Lujinxingia vulgaris: one gene and its partners. The protein of the gene in region 1 interacts with the protein of each later gene in a pairwise test. Links are inferred from orthologs where the notes say so. Each region holds a gene or a part of one and is shown in the gene's direction. Other genes may lie near its edges.

Region 1 (6,527 bases):
CCGACCCGCCATCATATGCGCGACTTAAACCCGCGGGTGACCTTTGGCACCAAGTGGATCGACGACTCCGTGCTGGAGATCTTCCGCGAAGACATCGCCCGCTTCCGCCTGCTTTTTGCCACCGAGCTTGACGAAGATCCCTTTGAGGCGCTGGCCGCAGGCCGCGTGCCCGGGCTCAAGGCACTGTGTCTGCACAACGGCACGGTCTACCGCTGGAACCGCCCCTGCTACGGCATCAGCGAGGGGCGCCCGCACCTGCGCATTGAGAACCGCGTGCTCCCGGCCGGCCCGACTCCGGCCGATGAAGTGGCCAACGCGGCCTTCTGGTTCGGGATGATGGCCGGCGTCGTCGACGCGTATGGGGATATGCGCGAGAAGATGAACTTCGACGACGCGCGCCACAACTTCTTTGCCGCAGCGCGCCACGGCCTCGACGCCCCGATGACCTGGCTCGATGGCAAGTCCGGCACGGTGCGCGAGATCATCGAGTCGACGCTCTTACCGCTTTCCCGCGAGGCGCTCACTCGCCATGGCATCCGCCCGCAGGACGTCGATCGTTACATGGGCATCATTGAGGATCGCGTCGCCACCCGCCGCACCGGCGCGAGCTGGCTTCTCCAGTCGTACTCCGAGCTGGGAAGCAGCCTGACGGCGGGCGAAAAACTCAGCGCGCTGACCGCCGCCACCGTGCGCCGTCAGGAGGCCAACGAACCGGTGCACACCTGGCCGCTGGCCTCGGTGCAGGAGCGCACCACCTGGCGCGACAACTACCTGAAAGTCTCTCAGTACATGACCACCGATCTGATCACGGTGAATGACGGGGAGCTCATCGACCTTGTGGCCAGCGTGATGGACTGGCAGCACCTGCGCCATGTGCCCGTCGAAGATAACGAGCATCGCCTGGTGGGGCTTGTGACGCGTCGCACGATGATGCGCCTGCTGGGAAGCGGCGCGCTGCGCGATGAGGAGCCGGTGCCGGTGAGCCAGATCATGGAGCGCGATGTGATCACGGTCACCCCCGACACCCTCACCCTGGATGCGATCCGACTCATGGGCGAAAAACGCATCTCGTGTTTGCCGGTGGTCGATGGGGAGAAGCTCGTGGGGATCATCACCGAGCGCGACTTTATGGACATCGCCCGCGATCTTCTGGCCGACAAGCTCCGCGGTGAGGAGCCGCCGGCCGAGGCGCAGGCCGCCGAGTAGGCGCGTGGGGTAACAAAGGCAAAAGGTCTGTCGGAGCGCGATGTGGGCGCTCATGGAGGCGGTCGAGCGGAGCTCGGTCGCCTCTTTTTTTTGCGACGTGGCGAAGATCGCCGGCGGGCCGCCGAAGATGCCGGTCGCGTTCCCCGGGGGCGAATTTCGATGCTGACGCGATCGTTTCCCTTAAGGCTTCGGGAAGAGTCCCACCGGGTCCTTTACGCCCCTTAAGCCCGGGGAGTATCATCCGCGCCGATGCCGAGAGGCGGCGCACTCCGATGAGCTTTCCGTGTTTTTTGCCAGGTTTTGCCGATGTCTGACTTCGTTCACCTGCACGTCCACACCCAGTACAGCCTCCTCGACGGGGCGATCCGCATCCCGAAGTTGATGAGCCGCGTCTCCGAGCTGGGCATGGGCGCGGTGGCCATGACCGACCACGGCAACATGTACGGGGCGGTGGACTTTCAGAAGGCGGCGAAGAAGGCCGGGCTCAAGTCGATCATCGGCGTTGAGATGTACATGACATCTCACCCCTACGAAGAGTCCAAGGAGCCGAAGAGCTACCACCTGACGCTGCTCGCGCAGAACCTCACCGGCTACAAAAACCTGATGTACCTCAACTCGATGGGCTGGCTAAACGGCCAGCACGCGCGCACCGGGCTGCCGCGCATCGACTTTGAGCTGCTGGCCGAGCGCAACGAGGGCATCATCTGCCTCTCCGGTGACCTGGGCGGGGAGGTTAATCAGCACATCCTTCGCGGCGATCTCGACGCCGCCCGTGAGGTCGCCGCCCGCTACCGCGAGGTCTTTGGTAAAGATCGCTACTACCTGGAAGTCATGGACAATGCGCTGCCCGAGCAGCGCAAATGCACCCAGGCGATGGTCGAGATCGGCCGGGAGCTCGACATCGAGCTCGTCGCCACCAACGACTGCCACTACCTGGCCCGCGAAGATGCCCGCGCCCACGCCGTGCTCATGTGCATTCAGCTGGGTAAGACCGTCGACATCGATCGCATCATGGAGCACGGCGTCGACCAGCTCTACGTGCGCAGCGCCGAGGAGATGTACGAGGCTTTTGCCGACATCCCGCGCGCCTGTGAGAACACCGTGCGCATCGCCGAGATGTGCGACCTGGAGATCCCGCTCGGTGAGGTCTTCCTGCCGCAGTACGACGTGCCGCAGTCCTTCCGCAACGAGCACGAGGGGGCAGACACCAAGACGATCATCCACGAGTATTTTCGCCACGTGGCCCGCGCCGGGCTTGAGGAGCGTTTTGCGGAGTTCGACGCCCTGGGCGTGAGCTACGACCGCCAGGAGTATGAGGAGCGCCTGGAAGTCGAGATCGGCATCATCTGCCAGATGGACTTTCCGGGCTACTTTCTGATCGTGTGGGACTTCATCGCCTGGTCGCACGAGCACGACATCCCGGTCGGCCCGGGCCGCGGCTCCGGTGCCGGTAGTCTCGTGGCCTACGCGATGCGCATCACCGACATCGACCCGATGCCTTACGATCTTCTCTTCGAGCGCTTCCTCAACCCGGAGCGCGTCTCGATGCCGGACTTCGACATCGACTTCTGCATGAACCGTCGCGGGGAGGTCATCGACTATGTGACCGAGAAGTACGGCTACCATAACGTGGGTCAGATCGTGACCTACGGTCAGCTTAAAGCCCGCGCGGCGATTAAGGATGTGGGACGAGCGCTGAACTTCAGCTACGGGGAGACCGACCGCCTGGCCAAGCTTGTACCGGATGTGCTGGGCATCTCGCTGCAGGAGTCGCTGGATCAGGAAAAACGCCTGCGCGACCTCTGCGAAGAAGACGAGCGGGTCGACACCCTCTTCGACATCGCGCTCTCGCTGGAGAACCTCAACCGCCAGGCGGGCATGCACGCCGCCGGCATCGTGATCTCCGAGACCCCGCTCTGGGACTTCGTGCCGATCTGCCGCGGCGCCAACGGCGAACTGGTGACCCAGTACGCCAAAAACGAGGTCGAAGAGGCCGGCCTTGTGAAGTTCGACTTCCTGGGGCTCAAGACGCTCACGGTGCTGCAGGACGCCATCAAGCTCATCAACCAGCAGCGTGAGGCCCGCGGCGAAGAGCGTTTCGATCTCAACGCCATCCCGCTTGATGATCCGGAGGTCTTTAAGCTGATCTCCGCCGGCAACACCACCGGTGTCTTCCAGCTGGAATCCTCGGGCTTTCAGGAGCTTTTGAAAAAGCTCAAGCCCAACTGTTTTGAAGATATCATCGCCGCGGTGGCCCTCTACCGCCCGGGCCCCCTGGGAAGCGGCATGGTCGATGACTTCATCGACCGCAAGCACGGCAGAAAGCAGGTCGAGTACCCGCACCCCTGGCTCGAAGATGTGCTCAAGCCCACCTACGGGGTCATGGTCTACCAGGAGCAGGTCATGAAGACCGCCCAGGTGATGGCGGGCTACTCGCTGGGCGGCGCCGACCTGCTGCGCCGCGCCATGGGCAAGAAGAAGCCCGAGGTCATGGCCCAGCAGAAAGAGATCTTCGTGGCGGGCGCGCTCGAAAAAGAGGTCGACGAGCAGAAGGCCTCCGACATCTTCGATCTGATGGCCTATTTCGCGGGTTACGGCTTCAACAAGTCGCACTCGGCGGCCTACGGCCTGATCACCTACCAGACGGCGTATCTGAAGACGCACTTCCAGGTGGAGTTTATGGCGGCGCTGATGACCAGCGACCGCGACAACACCGACAAGATCGTGCGTTTTATCAACGAGGCCAAGGGCTTAGGCATCGAGGTGATGCCCCCCGACGTCAACGAGTCTCTGCTCGACTTCAGCGTTGTCGATCAGAAGATCCGCTTCGGGCTCGCGGCCATTAAGGGCGTGGGCGCAGGCGTCATTGAGGTGATCCTGGAGGAGCGCGCGGCCAACGGCCCCTTTGAGAATCTTTATGACTTCTGCAGCCGCGTAGACCTCAAGAAGATCAACAAACGCACCATTGAGGCGCTGGTCAAAAGCGGGGCGTTCGACTCTATCGGACCGGCGATCACCGAGCAGTACATCGGGGAGATCTGCGCGACCCGCGCCTCGATCTTCGCGGCAATCGACACCGCAGTGGAGCGCGGCCAGAAGGCTCAGCACGATAAAGCCGTGGGTCAGTCCAGCCTCTTTGGCATGATGGCCCAGGAGGTGCGCGAAGAGGTGCTCGACGACAGTTATCCGGAGTGCGCCGCCTGGAACGACCGCGAGCTTCTGGAGAACGAGAAGACGCTTCTGGGCTTCTACGTCACCGGCCACCCGCTCGACCGCTTTGAGAGCGAGCTGGGGCTCTACGGGGCCTCCACGACTCATGAGTTGATGACGAACGGCTCGCTGCGAAACCGCGCCAACGTGGCCGTGGCCGGCGTGGTCAGCGCGATGCGCGAGGTGCCGTTGAAGAGCGGTGACGGGCGCATGGGCTTTATCACCATTGAAGATAAGACCGGTGAGATTGAGGCGATCGCGTTTAGCTCGGTCTACGCCGAGGCCGAAGAGGTGATTAAGAGCGGTGAACCCCTCCTCATCAAGGGCCAGATCCAGGAGGAGGGCGACCCGGAAAACCGCACTCGCCGCATTCGCCTGGAGTCGGCGTCGACGCTGGAGTCGGAGCGCGAGTCGAAGGTGCGCCAGGTCATCGTGGAGATCGGCGTGGAGCAGGTCACCAACGGCCAGCTCAAAGAGCTGCAAAAGGTGCTCGCTGCGAACTCCGGGCATTGCCGCACGACGCTCGTCTTTAAGAAACAGACCGCCCAGGGCGTCGGGGAGGCGCAGGTGGTGCTTCCGGTCGACTTTGCGACCCGCCCCACCGACGGGTTGCTGATGTCGATCGAGCGGCTCTTTGGCAGAAAATCAGTGCGATTGAGCTAAAATTCGCATTTGCCGCGTGCGCAGAAATCCCGCGTGGTTCAAGCTCGAAGTCGCCATCGGAGAGCGCGCCTGAAAAGGCGCGCTCATTTTTTTTTCATCATTCAGGAAAGATCCGGGCGCGGCGAACGATAATAAACGTGCGGCCGGGAGGGTGTTTGGATGTATTTATGATCGTATCGCGAGCCGTTAAGACCTGTTGACGGGGGGCGTCGGGGTGACTATACACGTGTTTAGTGTTCGGGTGTGCAGGGGAGCCCGACCTCGTCAACGGACCGATTCAGACTTCGCTCGCCAGCCATGGAGGTTGGGGGGCCACTCTTTGGAGATAGCGATATGTCGACCGATAAGAGCAACAAAGACAAGGCGTTGGACCTGACGGTTAAGGCGATCGAGAAGCAGTTCGGCAAGGGCTCGATCATGCGCCTGGGCACCGACGATGCGCTGGTGCGCGTGGAGAACCCGATCTCCACCGGCTCCATCTCGCTGGACATCGCGCTCGGGGTTGGCGGCTACCCGCGCGGCCGCGTCATCGAGATTTATGGGCCGGAGTCCTCTGGTAAGACGACGCTGACCCTGCACGCGCTGGCTGCGGCGCAGCGCGCCGGCGGTGTGGCGGCGTTCATCGACGCGGAGCACGCCCTCGACGTCAAATACGCCCAGGCGCTGGGCGTGAACATCGAAGAGCTGCTGGTGAGCCAGCCCGATACCGGTGAGCAGGCGCTTGAGATCGTGGACATGCTGGTGCGCTCCAACGCCATCGACCTGCTGGTCGTCGACTCGGTCGCCGCGCTTACCCCGCGCGCCGAGATCGAAGGTGAGATGGGCGACTCGCACATGGGTCTGCAGGCGCGTCTGATGAGCCAGGCGCTGCGTAAGCTTACCGGCACGATCGCCAAGTCGCGCACCTGCGTGATCTTCATTAACCAGATCCGTATGAAGATCGGCGTGATGTTCGGCAACCCCGAGACCACCACCGGTGGTAACGCGCTCAAATTCTACTCCTCGGTGCGTATGGACATCCGCCGCATCGGCGCCATCAAAGATGGCACCGACCTGACCGGTAACCGCACCCGCGTGAAGGTTGTCAAAAACAAGGTCGCGCCGCCCTTTAAAGAGGCCGAGTTCGACATCATGTACGGCCAGGGCATCAGCCGTCAGGGCGACCTGGTGGACCTGGGCTCGGAGATCGGCGTGATCGATAAGGCCGGCTCCTGGTACAGCTACGGCGACGATCGCCTGGGGCAGGGCCGCGAGAACGCCAAGCAGTTTTTGATCGACAACCCTGAGATTGAGGCCGAGATCGAGGCCAAGATCCGCGAGCATTACGGTATGGCGCCGCCGAAGGTTGCTGAAGAGGCCGCCGAGGCCTGAACAGCACCCGCGACTGTGTGCAAGAAGACCGGCGAGTAGCGCGCCGGTGAGAAGCGGCCTGCCCGATGAGGGGAGGT
Region 2 (5,370 bases), on another replicon or contig:
CTCGCAGGGTCCGGTGGTATGCGGATTATGAAACCCGGGGATGCCACCATCATCGGTCCACACCGCGATCGTCTCGTTGAGCTTGTTGTCGAGGTCTTCACGATCGCCAGGGGTCCACGAGAGATGGCCGGTCATGCAGTCGATCCGTCCCGGATGCGAAAAGTAGCAGTCCCCCTCACTCTCCAGCGTCCACCCCAGCACCTCAATTTTTGTGGAAAACGCCTTTCCAAAAGGCAGCTCCTCGGCTGAGCTCAGCGCCTCAAAGACACGCAGGCATTCGGCCCGGTCCAGCTGCCCATCCTCAACGCAGAGCATCCCGATGGCTCCCAACGCCGAGTCGGCCGCGGCGTACATCCCCTCGGCCACAACCTCCCCTTCTTCATCGGGCGCCGACAGGCCAAACCCCTGATCCCGGCTCTCCCGAAGCTCAAATTGCATGGCGCGATAGCGCGTCTGGTTCAGACGCACATCACTCACCTTCCCCCAGTACGCGACCTCTTTCGGATGACGTTTCGTGGCCAGCTGCCCGGCATAGGCAAAGCGGCGATCGAAGCTCCCGCGCATCGTGGGGCCCGTCTGCACCAGGTAGTTTTGGTCGGGGCAGTCCACGACCACCCAGCCCGTCACATCATCATCCACCGCGCAGTCCTCAAAGGGCTCGAAGCGGCCGGCCGGATCGTCCGAGGAGGTCGGCGTTGCGACGGGCTGAGCCTCCGCTTGAAGCTCAGGCACGACGTCTTGATCGCCAGGATCGGCCGCACCAGAAGACGCCTCTGCAGTCTCAGCGCTCTCTCCCGCTGAAGAGGACGCCGCCCGGGGCTCGGCGGTCTCCGTCCCGCTTCTCTCAACCTGCGCCCCGGGCACCTCGGAGGGCGCCTGGGACTCTGGCGGATAATGGTGATGGTGGTGAACGGCGCATCCCCCGCTCAGCCACACGATAAGGGTCAGAAATCCGGACGCCGCAGCGCGCCGGGCGGTCCATCGAGCAACAGTCATCGCCAGCCCTGGGGTAAAACGCATAAAAAAGGGTCCACATCGAAGACATCGTCTGTCTACGAGTGGACCCTCCCGGGACGCGCTCTATTCAAGGGATCACAACGCTTTACAGGTTTTCTGCCGGCCAACGTGATCGAAAAAACCCGACCGCAGCCAACGTCGTCCTGATGCGGTTGGCACTGCTCAGAACTCTACGCGATCCCCCGGTGCAAGATTGCCGTCGTACCCCGGATCCTCGGCCTTTTTCTGCCGGGCTTTGCGCGCGTTCCACGCCGCGCTGCCCAGAAAAGCAGGCGCGGCGACCACGCATAAAGGGCACATCACCGTGCCAAAAGCCGCCAGCCCCGCCACGCTCAGCGCTCCCATCGCCCCGCCAAAGAGCGTGTGCTCCCGCGCCCGGCGGCTGTGCTCGCACTCGGGCTCTTCGGCCCCCTTCACGTGGATCCTCGACCCGTCTTCATTCGTCACGTTTCGCTTCACCATCTCTGCCTCCTCAAGTGTTTCAACCATTTCGGGGGCCAGGACCATCATCCGACACCCCACACGCAGCTCTCACTGAGAAAACAACGCCAGCCCCAAGAACCTTCCGCCACGCATATGCACACGCTCACGGGCTTCTTGACCTCAACAGCGCACCCGGATCCCCTGAACAAAACTCCCTGATTCGAAAAATTTGATCTTATTGCGATCGAGATTGGCCCAGAGGGGCTGTGGAAAACTCTGTGCGAAACCCTGTGCTAAAGCTGTTAATCCACAGCTGGAAAACCTGGGGCAAACTCGGCCCTCAGACTCTCCCCACTTCTCCCACACGCTTTCCCCGATCCGAATGTGGATAAATAGTCGAAGTATTTTGGCCCTTTAGCGCACCTCTCCACATTTCCACAGGCCCTACTTCTTCTACGTACCTCAAACACACCAAACCTTTTTTGTCTTCTGGTAGAAGATCCGTGTCTGTGGAAAACCTTCGCACCTCGAAGGGGCGCAAACTCGCGAGTTACAAGGGCGATTAGCACTTGAAACCCTCTCCAACCTGTGGTGGATTGTCAGGGCTTACGAGCCGGGAAATTTTTTTAAAGAACCCAAACCTCTCCGCGGAGACGCGCTCCATGAAGATTCGCATTTCCAGCAAGACGCTCACCGACGAGCTCTTCAAACTTCAAGGCGTCGTCAGCCACCGCAGCACGCTGGCTATCCTGTCCAACGCGCTTCTTGTGGCCGAGGGCAACACGCTGACCCTGCACGCCACCGACCTGGACATCTCCGTGTCCACCTCCTGCGAATGCGAGGTGCTGGAGCCGGGCAAGGTCACCCTGCAGGCCCGCAGCCTCTTCGACATCGTCAAAAACCTCGAAGAAGACACCCTCTCGCTGGAGACCGAGGACAACCACTGGGCCAAGCTCAAGAGCGGCAACGTCAACTGCCGCATCGTCGGCACCCACGCCGATGAGTTCCCCCACCTCCTCGACATCGAGGGCGTGGAGCTCTTCCCCATCGGCACCCGTCGCCTGCTCGACATGATCGACAAGACGCTCTTCAGCGTCTCCACCGACGACGCCCGCGCCAACCTCACCGGTGCCTTCTTCAAGGTCACCAACGAGAAGACGCTCCTGATGGTCTCCACCGACGGCCACCGCCTCTCGAAAATCGAGACGAAGCCCGAAGAATTCGACGCCGGTGGCGACATCCCCTCCGCGCTCAACAAGGGCATCATCATCCCGCGTAAAGGTCTGGCGGAGATCAAACGCACCGTCGATGCGAAGAGCGATGAACTCAGCTTTGGCATCATCGACAACAACATCGTCTTTAAGAGCGGCCCGATGAGCCTCTCGGTGCGCCTGATCGAAGGCAGCTTCCCCGACTTCACCCAGGTTCTGCCCAAAGAGAGCGAGCACCGCGCCGTCGTCGAAAAAGACGTCTTCCAGCAGGCGCTCAAGTTCGTCAGCCTCTTTGCCAGCTCCAAGACCAACAACGTGCGCATCTCGCTGAGCGACGACGGCCTGGAGCTCTACGCCTCCGACCCCGATCGCGGCGAAGCCACCAAGGTCGTCCCGATGCAGTACAGCGGTCAGGCCGTCAAAGCTGGCTTCAACTACCGCTACCTCAACGACGTCGTCAGCGCCCTGGACGGCTCCGAGGTCTCCATCGAGATCATCGACACCCTCTCCCCCACCCTCATCCGCGACACCCAGCGCGACGAGATGCTCTTCGTCGTCATGCCCATGCGCCTCTGATCCTTTTAATCAGGGCAACCAGACCAGTCTGTGCTGGCCAGTCTTTGCTCTGCGGCTTTTTTAGTAAATGAGTTAGTGCGCGCCTCCGACGACCTTCGCCGGGGGCGTTCGCGTTTTCGCGCCCCCCCTGAGCCATAGAGCCCAAGTTCCCCGGGATATATATTCGATGCTTCTGGAAGCCCTCCGACTGCGCGATTTTCGCAACCTGCAGCACGTGATGTTGACGCCCAACCCGCGTTTTAACGTGATTGCCGGTCCCAACGGTCAGGGCAAAACCAACCTCCTGGAAGCCATCTATCTCTTGAGCGCGGTGAAGAGCTTTCGGCCCGGCACGACCAACCGCGCGCTGATTCATTTCGAGCGCACAGAGGCCACCCTGGAAGCCCGCGTGGAGCGCGGCGGCCATGAGCGCCTGGTGCGCCTGGAGATCTCCGAGCGCGGCAAAAAGGTTTTTCTCAATGAGGGGCAAGTCCGCAATATCTCGGACTTTTTCGGCACTCTTAACGTCGTGATCTTCGGGCCGGATGACATCGGCATCCTGCGCGGCTCCCCCTCGGAGCGCCGCCGCTTTATGGACCGCGCCATCTTCAACGCCCACCCCGCCTTTGGCACCGAATCCACCCACTACGAGGACGTGCTCAAGCACCGCAACGCGCTCCTGAAAGAGCCGCGCCAGGACCCGGCGCTGCGCGCGGTCTACGACGAGCAGCTCATCACCTACGGCGCCCAGATCCTGCGCCGCCGCCTGGACTTCATCACCCACTTTCGGCCCGTGCTCACCCGCACGTTTTCGACAATTTTCGACCCCTCGCTTGCCGCCGACCTGCGCTACGCCCCGAGCTGGCTCGCGGAGGGCGAAGATTTTCTGGATGAGGCCGAAGCCCTAAACTCCCCGCAGTATCTGGAACGCGCCCTGGAGCAGGCCTTAAGGCGCACCGAGCGCGACGAACGCGAGCGCGGCTACACGCTCATTGGCCCCCACCGCGACGACCTCCACACCACGCTCGGCGGCCACGACGTGCGCACCTTCGGCAGCCAGGGCCAGACCCGCGCCTTCGTGCTCGCCATGAAAATCGCCGAGATCACCTACCTGGAAGAGCGCTACCACTTCGCCCCCATCCTCCTCCTCGACGACGTCTCCAGCGAGCTCGACCGGCAACGTAACCGCCTGCTCTTCGACTTTCTGCGCAGCCGCACTCAAGGGCAGGTCTTCATCACCACCACCCACCGCGATTTTATTCTGCTGGATGAGAATCTCAGTATTTTTGATGTGCAGGGCGGCCAGGTCATCGAGCGTGTCTCGGACCAGGGGTGATGAACCGAATACATCGCTCAAACGGAGTGTCGGTGCCTTCGCCGGTTAGAACAGTGGCCCCGAAGCGAACAACGCGGCCTTCGCCGGTTGAAACACCCGCGTCGAAGCGAACGACGCGGCCTTCGCCGGTTAAAACACCCGTGTCGAAGCGAACGACGCGGCCTTCGCCGGTTAAAACACCCGTGTCGAAGCGAACGACATAGCCTTCGCCGGTTAAAACACCCGTGTCGGAGCGAACGACACGGCTCCTTCACCATCAAAATACGTCGTCGAAGGGAACGACGCGGCTGTTTTATCCTGAGATAAGCGCGTCGGAGCGAACGACGCGTCTGTTTCAAACCAAAACCATCGCGGCGATGGCTTTGACAGAGCTCTTTTAAAGGGCGAAAGCCTCGTCGAGCCCATCGGCAGAGCATTTTCAAATTGAAAAACCCGTGTCGGGCAGTCCGACACATCTCTTTCACATTGAAAAACCCTTATCGGAGTGCCCGACACAGCAGTTTTAATTTAAAACCATGCCGTCGAAGCGCATCGAATAAGGCGATCGACGCTTTTGAGCCTTCTACGCCTGAAGAGAGCAAAACCATGATTCTGGAGCTTAGCCGGGGATTTCGACACGGCGATGAGGTCGAGCTGACCATCGACAAGATGAACGAGCGGGGCTTAGGGGTCGCCTTTGTCGAGACGGTCATCGGCCCGCAGAAGATGGAGAAGCGCTACGAGGTCTTTGTGCGCAAGGCCATCCCCGGCGACCGGGTGCGCGTGCGCATCGACAAGACGCGCCGCAAGCGCGCCTCGGCCACCCTGCTGGAGATTCTGGAGCCCTCG
Region 3 (5,255 bases), on another replicon or contig:
GCTGATCAGAATGATCGCGGCCACACCAAAGCAGATGCCCACGGTGACCACCGGAACCCAGGGTGCCTGGTGGATGGGGCCATCATGTTCGTCGTGATTTTCAGCCATGTTGTGCTCCTTTAACGCGCGATGCCCTTATGGGGCGATTGAGTTGATGCGGCTCAGGCGGCGGCATCTTTGCCAGAGGCACAGGGATTGTAAAGGAAAATCCGGCCGCGGGCCTGCGGCAGATCAGCGCGCTTCAGGCGTGGGCGAGCCGGCCGGCGCCTTGTACCGGCCGGGCGCTGGTAGTACAAGGCGACCTCCCGCCGGTGCGCTCCCCTCTGGCGCGCGCTCTGACTCCTTTTCTGTATCGCTGTGCGAAGTGAGGCTGTAGATGGATCTTCTCAAAGTACTCTCCGAGATGCCCGGTGCCCCGGGTCGTGAAGAGCTGGTGCGCGAGTTTATCGAGTCCAAGGTCAAAGGCCTGGCCGATGAGATCACCACCGACGCGATGGGCAACCTGATCTGCCGCAAGAAGCCGGCCGAGGGTGCCACCGACGTCCAGAAGGTGATGATCGCCTGCCATATGGACGAGATCGCCTTCTACGTGCGCCTGATCGACGACAAGGGCTTCATTCGCCTGCACAACGCCGGCGGCTTTGATAACCGCAACCTCTTCGCGCGCCGCGTGCGCATCCAGACCCGCGACGGCGAGGTCATCGAAGGCGTGATGAACCCCGGTGGACGCCCGATTCATATCGCCGCGCCCGAAGATCGCACCAAGATCCCCAAGATGGCCGAGTTCTTTGTGGACACCGGCCTCGATAAAGACACCGTCACCGCCAAAATCCGCCCGGGCGACCCGGTGACGCTGGTGCAGGAGTTCAGCGAGCTCGGTGAGATGGTCACCGGCAAATGCCTCGACAACCGCGTGGCCTGCTGGGTAGGCGTGCGCCTGCTTGAGCGTCTGCAGGCCAGCGAGAACTACGACATCTACGTGGTCTTCACCGTGCAGGAAGAGGTCGGGCTTCGCGGCGCGATCACCAGCGGCTACGCCATCGAGCCGGACATCTCCATCGCCATCGACACCACCCTGGCCGTCGACACCCCCGGGGTCCCGGGCGAAGAGCAGATCACGGAGCTGGGCAAGGGCGTGGCCATCAAGATCCTCGACGGCTACACCATCAGCAACAAAGAGCTCGTCGACACCTTCGTCGATCTGGCTGAGTCCGAAGGCATCACCCACCAGTACGAAGTTCTGCCGATGGGCGGCACCGACGCCGGCGCCATGCAACGCGCCCGCGCCGGCAGCCGCGCCATCACCTTGAGCGTGCCCACCCGCTACATTCACACCGTCACCGAGATGGTCCACAAGGGCGACCTCCGCGCCACCCTGGACCTTCTGGCGGCCTACCTCAGCAAGTGAGTCTGTCGATGAGTACTCAGGATTTTCGCAGCGAACGCATTGGCTTTTTGCAGCAGTCCGAGATCCGGGCGATGACCCGCGAATGCAACCGCCTCGGCGGCATCAACCTGGGCCAGGGCGTCTGCCCCTTGCCCTCGCCGCCCGAGCTTTTAGAGGCCGCGGCCCAGGCGGTGCGCGAAGACCTGAGCACCTACAGCCGCTTCGACGGCGTGGACGAGCTGCGCCACGCCGTCGCCAGAAAACTCAAGCGCTACAACAAGATCGACGTCGACCCGGAGACCGAGCTCGTCACCACCATCGGCTCGGCCGGCGCGTTTATCTGCGCGCTGCAGGGGCTCTTTAACCCGGGCGATGAGATCATCGTCTTTGAACCCTTTTACGGCTACCACGTCAACGCCATCCGCGTGGCCGGCTGCGTGCCGAAAGTCATCACGATGAAGGCGCCGGACTGGTCCTTCGATCCGGAAGATCTGGAGCGCCTGCGCACCGACCGCACCCGCGCCGTGCTCGTCAACACCCCCGGAAACCCCAGCGGCAAAGTCTTCAGCCGGGACGAACTCGGGGTCATCGCCGATTTTTGCAAAACCCACGATCTGCTCGGCATCACCGACGAGATCTACGAGTACCTCGTCTACGACGGCCAGGAGCACGTCAGCCTGGCCACGCTCCCGGGAATGTTCGAGCGTACGATCACCATGTCGGGGTTTTCCAAAACCTTCGCCATCACCGGCTGGCGCCTGGGCTACGTGGCCGCGCCCGCGCACCTGGCCGGCCCGATGGGCCTTGTGAACGATCTTTTCTACATCTGCGCCCCCACGCCCCTGCAACACGGCCTGGCCCGCGCCCTGGAAGTCATCGGCGACGATTACTTCGACGACATCCGCAAAAAGTACAAAGCCAACCGCGATCTCTTCTGCGACGCGCTCGTCCAGGCCGGGCTGACCCCCCACGTCCCCGAGGGCTCCTACTACATCCTCACCGACGTGAGCCGCTTCCGTCTCAACGACGCCCGCGCCTCGGCGATGCATATCCTCGAAAAGGCCGGCGTCGCCTCGGTCGCCGGCTCCGCCTTCTTCGCCACCGACGGCGGCCGCAACCTCGTACGTTTCTGCGTCGCCCAACCCCGCGAGGTCGTCGAACAAGCCGCCGAACGCATCCAGGTTTTTCGCTAATGGATCAGGTGGGCGCTGCCGCTCCCAGAGGTGCATAACGACGATGGCGAGCCGTTTTTTTGGTCATGGGCTGGGAGTCGGCTGCCGCGCCGATGGCTGAGTTGTCGATTTACCCGGGTAAAAGGGGAGGTAAGGAGTCTGAGTTGTCGATTTACCCGGGTAAAACGAGAGGTAAGGGGGCTGAGTAGGCGATCTGGCCAGGTAAAACGAGAGGTAAGGGGTCTGAGTTGCCGATTTACCTGAGTAAAACGCGAGGTAAGGGGTCTGAGCTGGCGATCTGGCCAGGTAAAAGGGGAGGTAAGGAGGCTGAGTTGGCGATTTACCTGAGTAGAATCGCAGCTAAGGGGTCTGAGTTGCCGATCTGTTGTGAACAGAACGCGAGCTAAGGGGTCTGAGTTGCCGATCTGTTGCGAACAGAACGCGAGCTAAGGGGTCTGAGTTGCCGTTCTGTTGTGAACAGAACGAGAGCTAAGGGGGCTGAGTAGCCGTTCTGTTGCGAACAGAACGCGAGCTAAGCAGTCCGAGTCGGCGATCGAGCGCTCAAGAACGGGAGGTAAGATACCTGGTCCATGGCCCTGATCGATCACACAGCCCTCCCTGATTAAAAGATCCTGATCAAAAAAACAGCAAAAGGCTCGCCGCCGGAGGGTTGGTGATGAGAGTTGGGGGCATGACGCGACGCGTCGGGTGGGCTATGGTCTGGGGGAGAATGACAGATGAACGGATAGGCGCGAGCGGTCGGCGTTTTTGCTGAATGAGACTCCTTTTTGAGTGAGGTTGTGCGGCTATGGCGAGAGAGATTCGTAATGTGTTGGCGGCGAACCGCGGGGAGATCGCGGTTCGAATCTTTCGGGCGTGCACGGAGCTGGGGCTCGCGACGACGGCGATCTACAGCTTTGAAGATCGGCTGGCGATCCACCGCTACAAGGCCGATCGGGCCTATCAGATTGGCGAGGAAGGAAAGCCGGTGGAGGCGTACCTGGATGGGGACGCGATCATTGAGCTGGCGCTGGCCAAGGGGGTCGACGCGATTCACCCGGGCTACGGGTTCTTGAGCGAGAACGCCGACTTTGCGCAGAAGGTGATTGAGGCGGGTTTGGTGTGGATCGGGCCGCCACCGGAGGTGATGCGGGCGCTGGGCGACAAGCTGGCCGCGCGGGAGGTGGCCAAACGCGCCGGGGTGCCGGTGGTGCCCGGGAGTGGCGGGGCGGTGCAGACCGAGGAGGAGGCGCTGCAGGCCGCGACCAGCATCGGCTATCCGCTGCTGGTGAAGGCCGCCCACGGCGGGGGCGGCCGTGGGATGCGCGTGGTCAACCAGGAGAGCGAGCTTGTGGAGGCGGTGCGCTCAGCGCGCAGCGAGTCGCAGGCGGCCTTTGGGAGCCCCTCGGTGTTTCTGGAGCGCTATGTGGTGAACCCGCGCCATATCGAGGTGCAGCTTTTAGGCGATACCCACGGCAACGTGGTGCACCTCTTTGAGCGCGACTGCTCGGTGCAGCGGCGCATGCAGAAGATCGTGGAGCTTGCGCCGGCGCCCAATCTCGCTGACGAGGTGCGCGAGAAGCTCTACGAGTACAGCCTGCGCCTGGCCGAGGAGGTGGGCTACAGCAGCGCGGGCACCGTGGAGTTTCTGGTCGAGGAGCGTGAGGGGAGCTTTGAGATCTACTTCATCGAGGTGAACACCCGCATTCAGGTTGAGCATACGGTCACCGAGATGATCACCGGCCGCGACCTGATTCAGGCGATGATTCGGGTGGCCGAGGGCGCGAAGCTCAGCGACGCGAGCATCGGCATTGAGGGGCAGGAGGCCATCAAGCGCAAAGGTCAGGCCATTCAGGCGCGGGTGACCACCGAGGATCCGGAGCGCAATTTTGCGCCGGACTCCGGGCGCATCATCACCTACCGCTCGGCGGCCGGCCACGGCATCCGCCTGGACGCCGGAGTGGGGGGCTCGGGCTCCGAGATTTTGCCCTTTTACGACTCGATGCTGGTGAAGGTCTCGGCATGGGGGCAGGACCTTGGCGAAGCGGCGAGGCGGCTGGACCGCAGTCTGGCGGAGTTTCGTATTCGCGGCGTGAAGACGAACCTCCCCTTTTTGCAGCGGGTGGTGCGCCACGAGCAGTTTTTGTCGGGCGATACCCACACACGCTTCATCGACGAGACGCCCCAGCTCTTTGTGTACCCGCCGCGTCGCGACCGGGGCACCAAGGCCCTGATGGCGCTGGGCGACATCACCGTCAACGGACCGCCCGGCAGCACCACACGCTTTGCCCGACCGCAGCCGCTGATCGTGCCGAAGGCACCGAAGATCAAAGGCAAGCCCCCCACAAGCCCCGCCTTCGCGGTCTTTGAGCAGGAGGGGGCCGAGGGGCTTTCCAAATGGATCCGCAACCAGGAGGCGCTGCTCGTCACCGATACGACCTTCCGCGATGCGCATCAGTCGCTGCTGGCGACGCGGGTGCGCACCAACGATCTGCTGGAGATCGCCCCGGCGACCGCGCACATGCTCCCCGGGCTCTTCTCGTACGAGATGTGGGGCGGGGCGACCTTTGATGTGTGCATGCGCTTCCTGCAGGAAGATCCCTGGGAGCGGCTCGCGCGCATGCGCCAGGCCATCCCCGGGGCGCTCTTTCAGATGCTGCTGCGCGGCGCCAATGCCGTGGGCTACACCAACTACC

The links.
Region 2: the proteins of dnaE (region 1) and dnaN interact in binary tests that used the Escherichia coli proteins (3 or more experiments, as listed by UniProt). The link is inferred for Lujinxingia vulgaris from one-to-one orthologs.
Region 3: the proteins of dnaE (region 1) and FRC98_RS14915 interact in binary tests that used the Escherichia coli proteins (3 or more experiments, as listed by UniProt). The link is inferred for Lujinxingia vulgaris from one-to-one orthologs.

The regions. Positions count from the first base shown.
Region 1 is NZ_VOSM01000001.1:60,333-66,859, forward strand. Bases 1,144-5,279 are described here. They hold dnaE (DNA polymerase III subunit alpha), read left to right. Parts: upstream 1,144-1,512; coding sequence 1,513-5,079; downstream 5,080-5,279. Other genes in these bases: FRC98_RS00250 (CBS domain-containing protein), read left to right, coding at 1,144-1,206. In the rest of the region: more of FRC98_RS00250, read left to right, coding at 1-1,143; recombinase RecA, read left to right, coding at 5,413-6,450. UniProt on the Escherichia coli protein: DNA polymerase III is a complex, multichain enzyme responsible for most of the replicative synthesis in bacteria. This DNA polymerase also exhibits 3' to 5' exonuclease activity. The alpha chain is the DNA polymerase catalytic subunit.
Region 2 is NZ_VOSM01000012.1:1,592-6,961, forward strand. Bases 1,186-4,164 are described here. They hold dnaN (DNA polymerase III subunit beta), read left to right. Parts: upstream 1,186-2,102; coding sequence 2,103-3,227; downstream 3,228-4,164. Other genes in these bases: FRC98_RS17980 (hypothetical protein), read right to left, coding at 1,186-1,479; recF (DNA replication/repair protein RecF), read left to right, coding at 3,394-4,164. In the rest of the region: FRC98_RS17975 (hypothetical protein), read right to left, coding at 1-996; more of FRC98_RS17980, read right to left, coding at 1,180-1,185; more of recF, read left to right, coding at 4,165-4,542; FRC98_RS17995 (class I SAM-dependent RNA methyltransferase), read left to right, coding at 5,128-5,370. UniProt on the Escherichia coli protein: Confers DNA tethering and processivity to DNA polymerases and other proteins. Acts as a clamp, forming a ring around DNA (a reaction catalyzed by the clamp-loading complex) which diffuses in an ATP-independent manner freely and bidirectionally along dsDNA.
Region 3 is NZ_VOSM01000007.1:237,222-242,476, forward strand. The notes cover bases 635-3,498. They hold FRC98_RS14915 (pyridoxal phosphate-dependent aminotransferase), read left to right. Parts: upstream 635-1,416; coding sequence 1,417-2,580; downstream 2,581-3,498. Other genes in these bases: FRC98_RS14910 (M42 family metallopeptidase), read left to right, coding at 635-1,408; FRC98_RS14920 (pyruvate carboxylase), read left to right, coding at 3,368-3,498. Also shown: FRC98_RS22060 (hypothetical protein), read right to left, coding at 1-108; more of FRC98_RS14910, read left to right, coding at 377-634; more of FRC98_RS14920, read left to right, coding at 3,499-5,255. UniProt on the Escherichia coli protein: Shows aminotransferase activity with methionine and histidine as substrates, and to a lesser extent also with phenylalanine.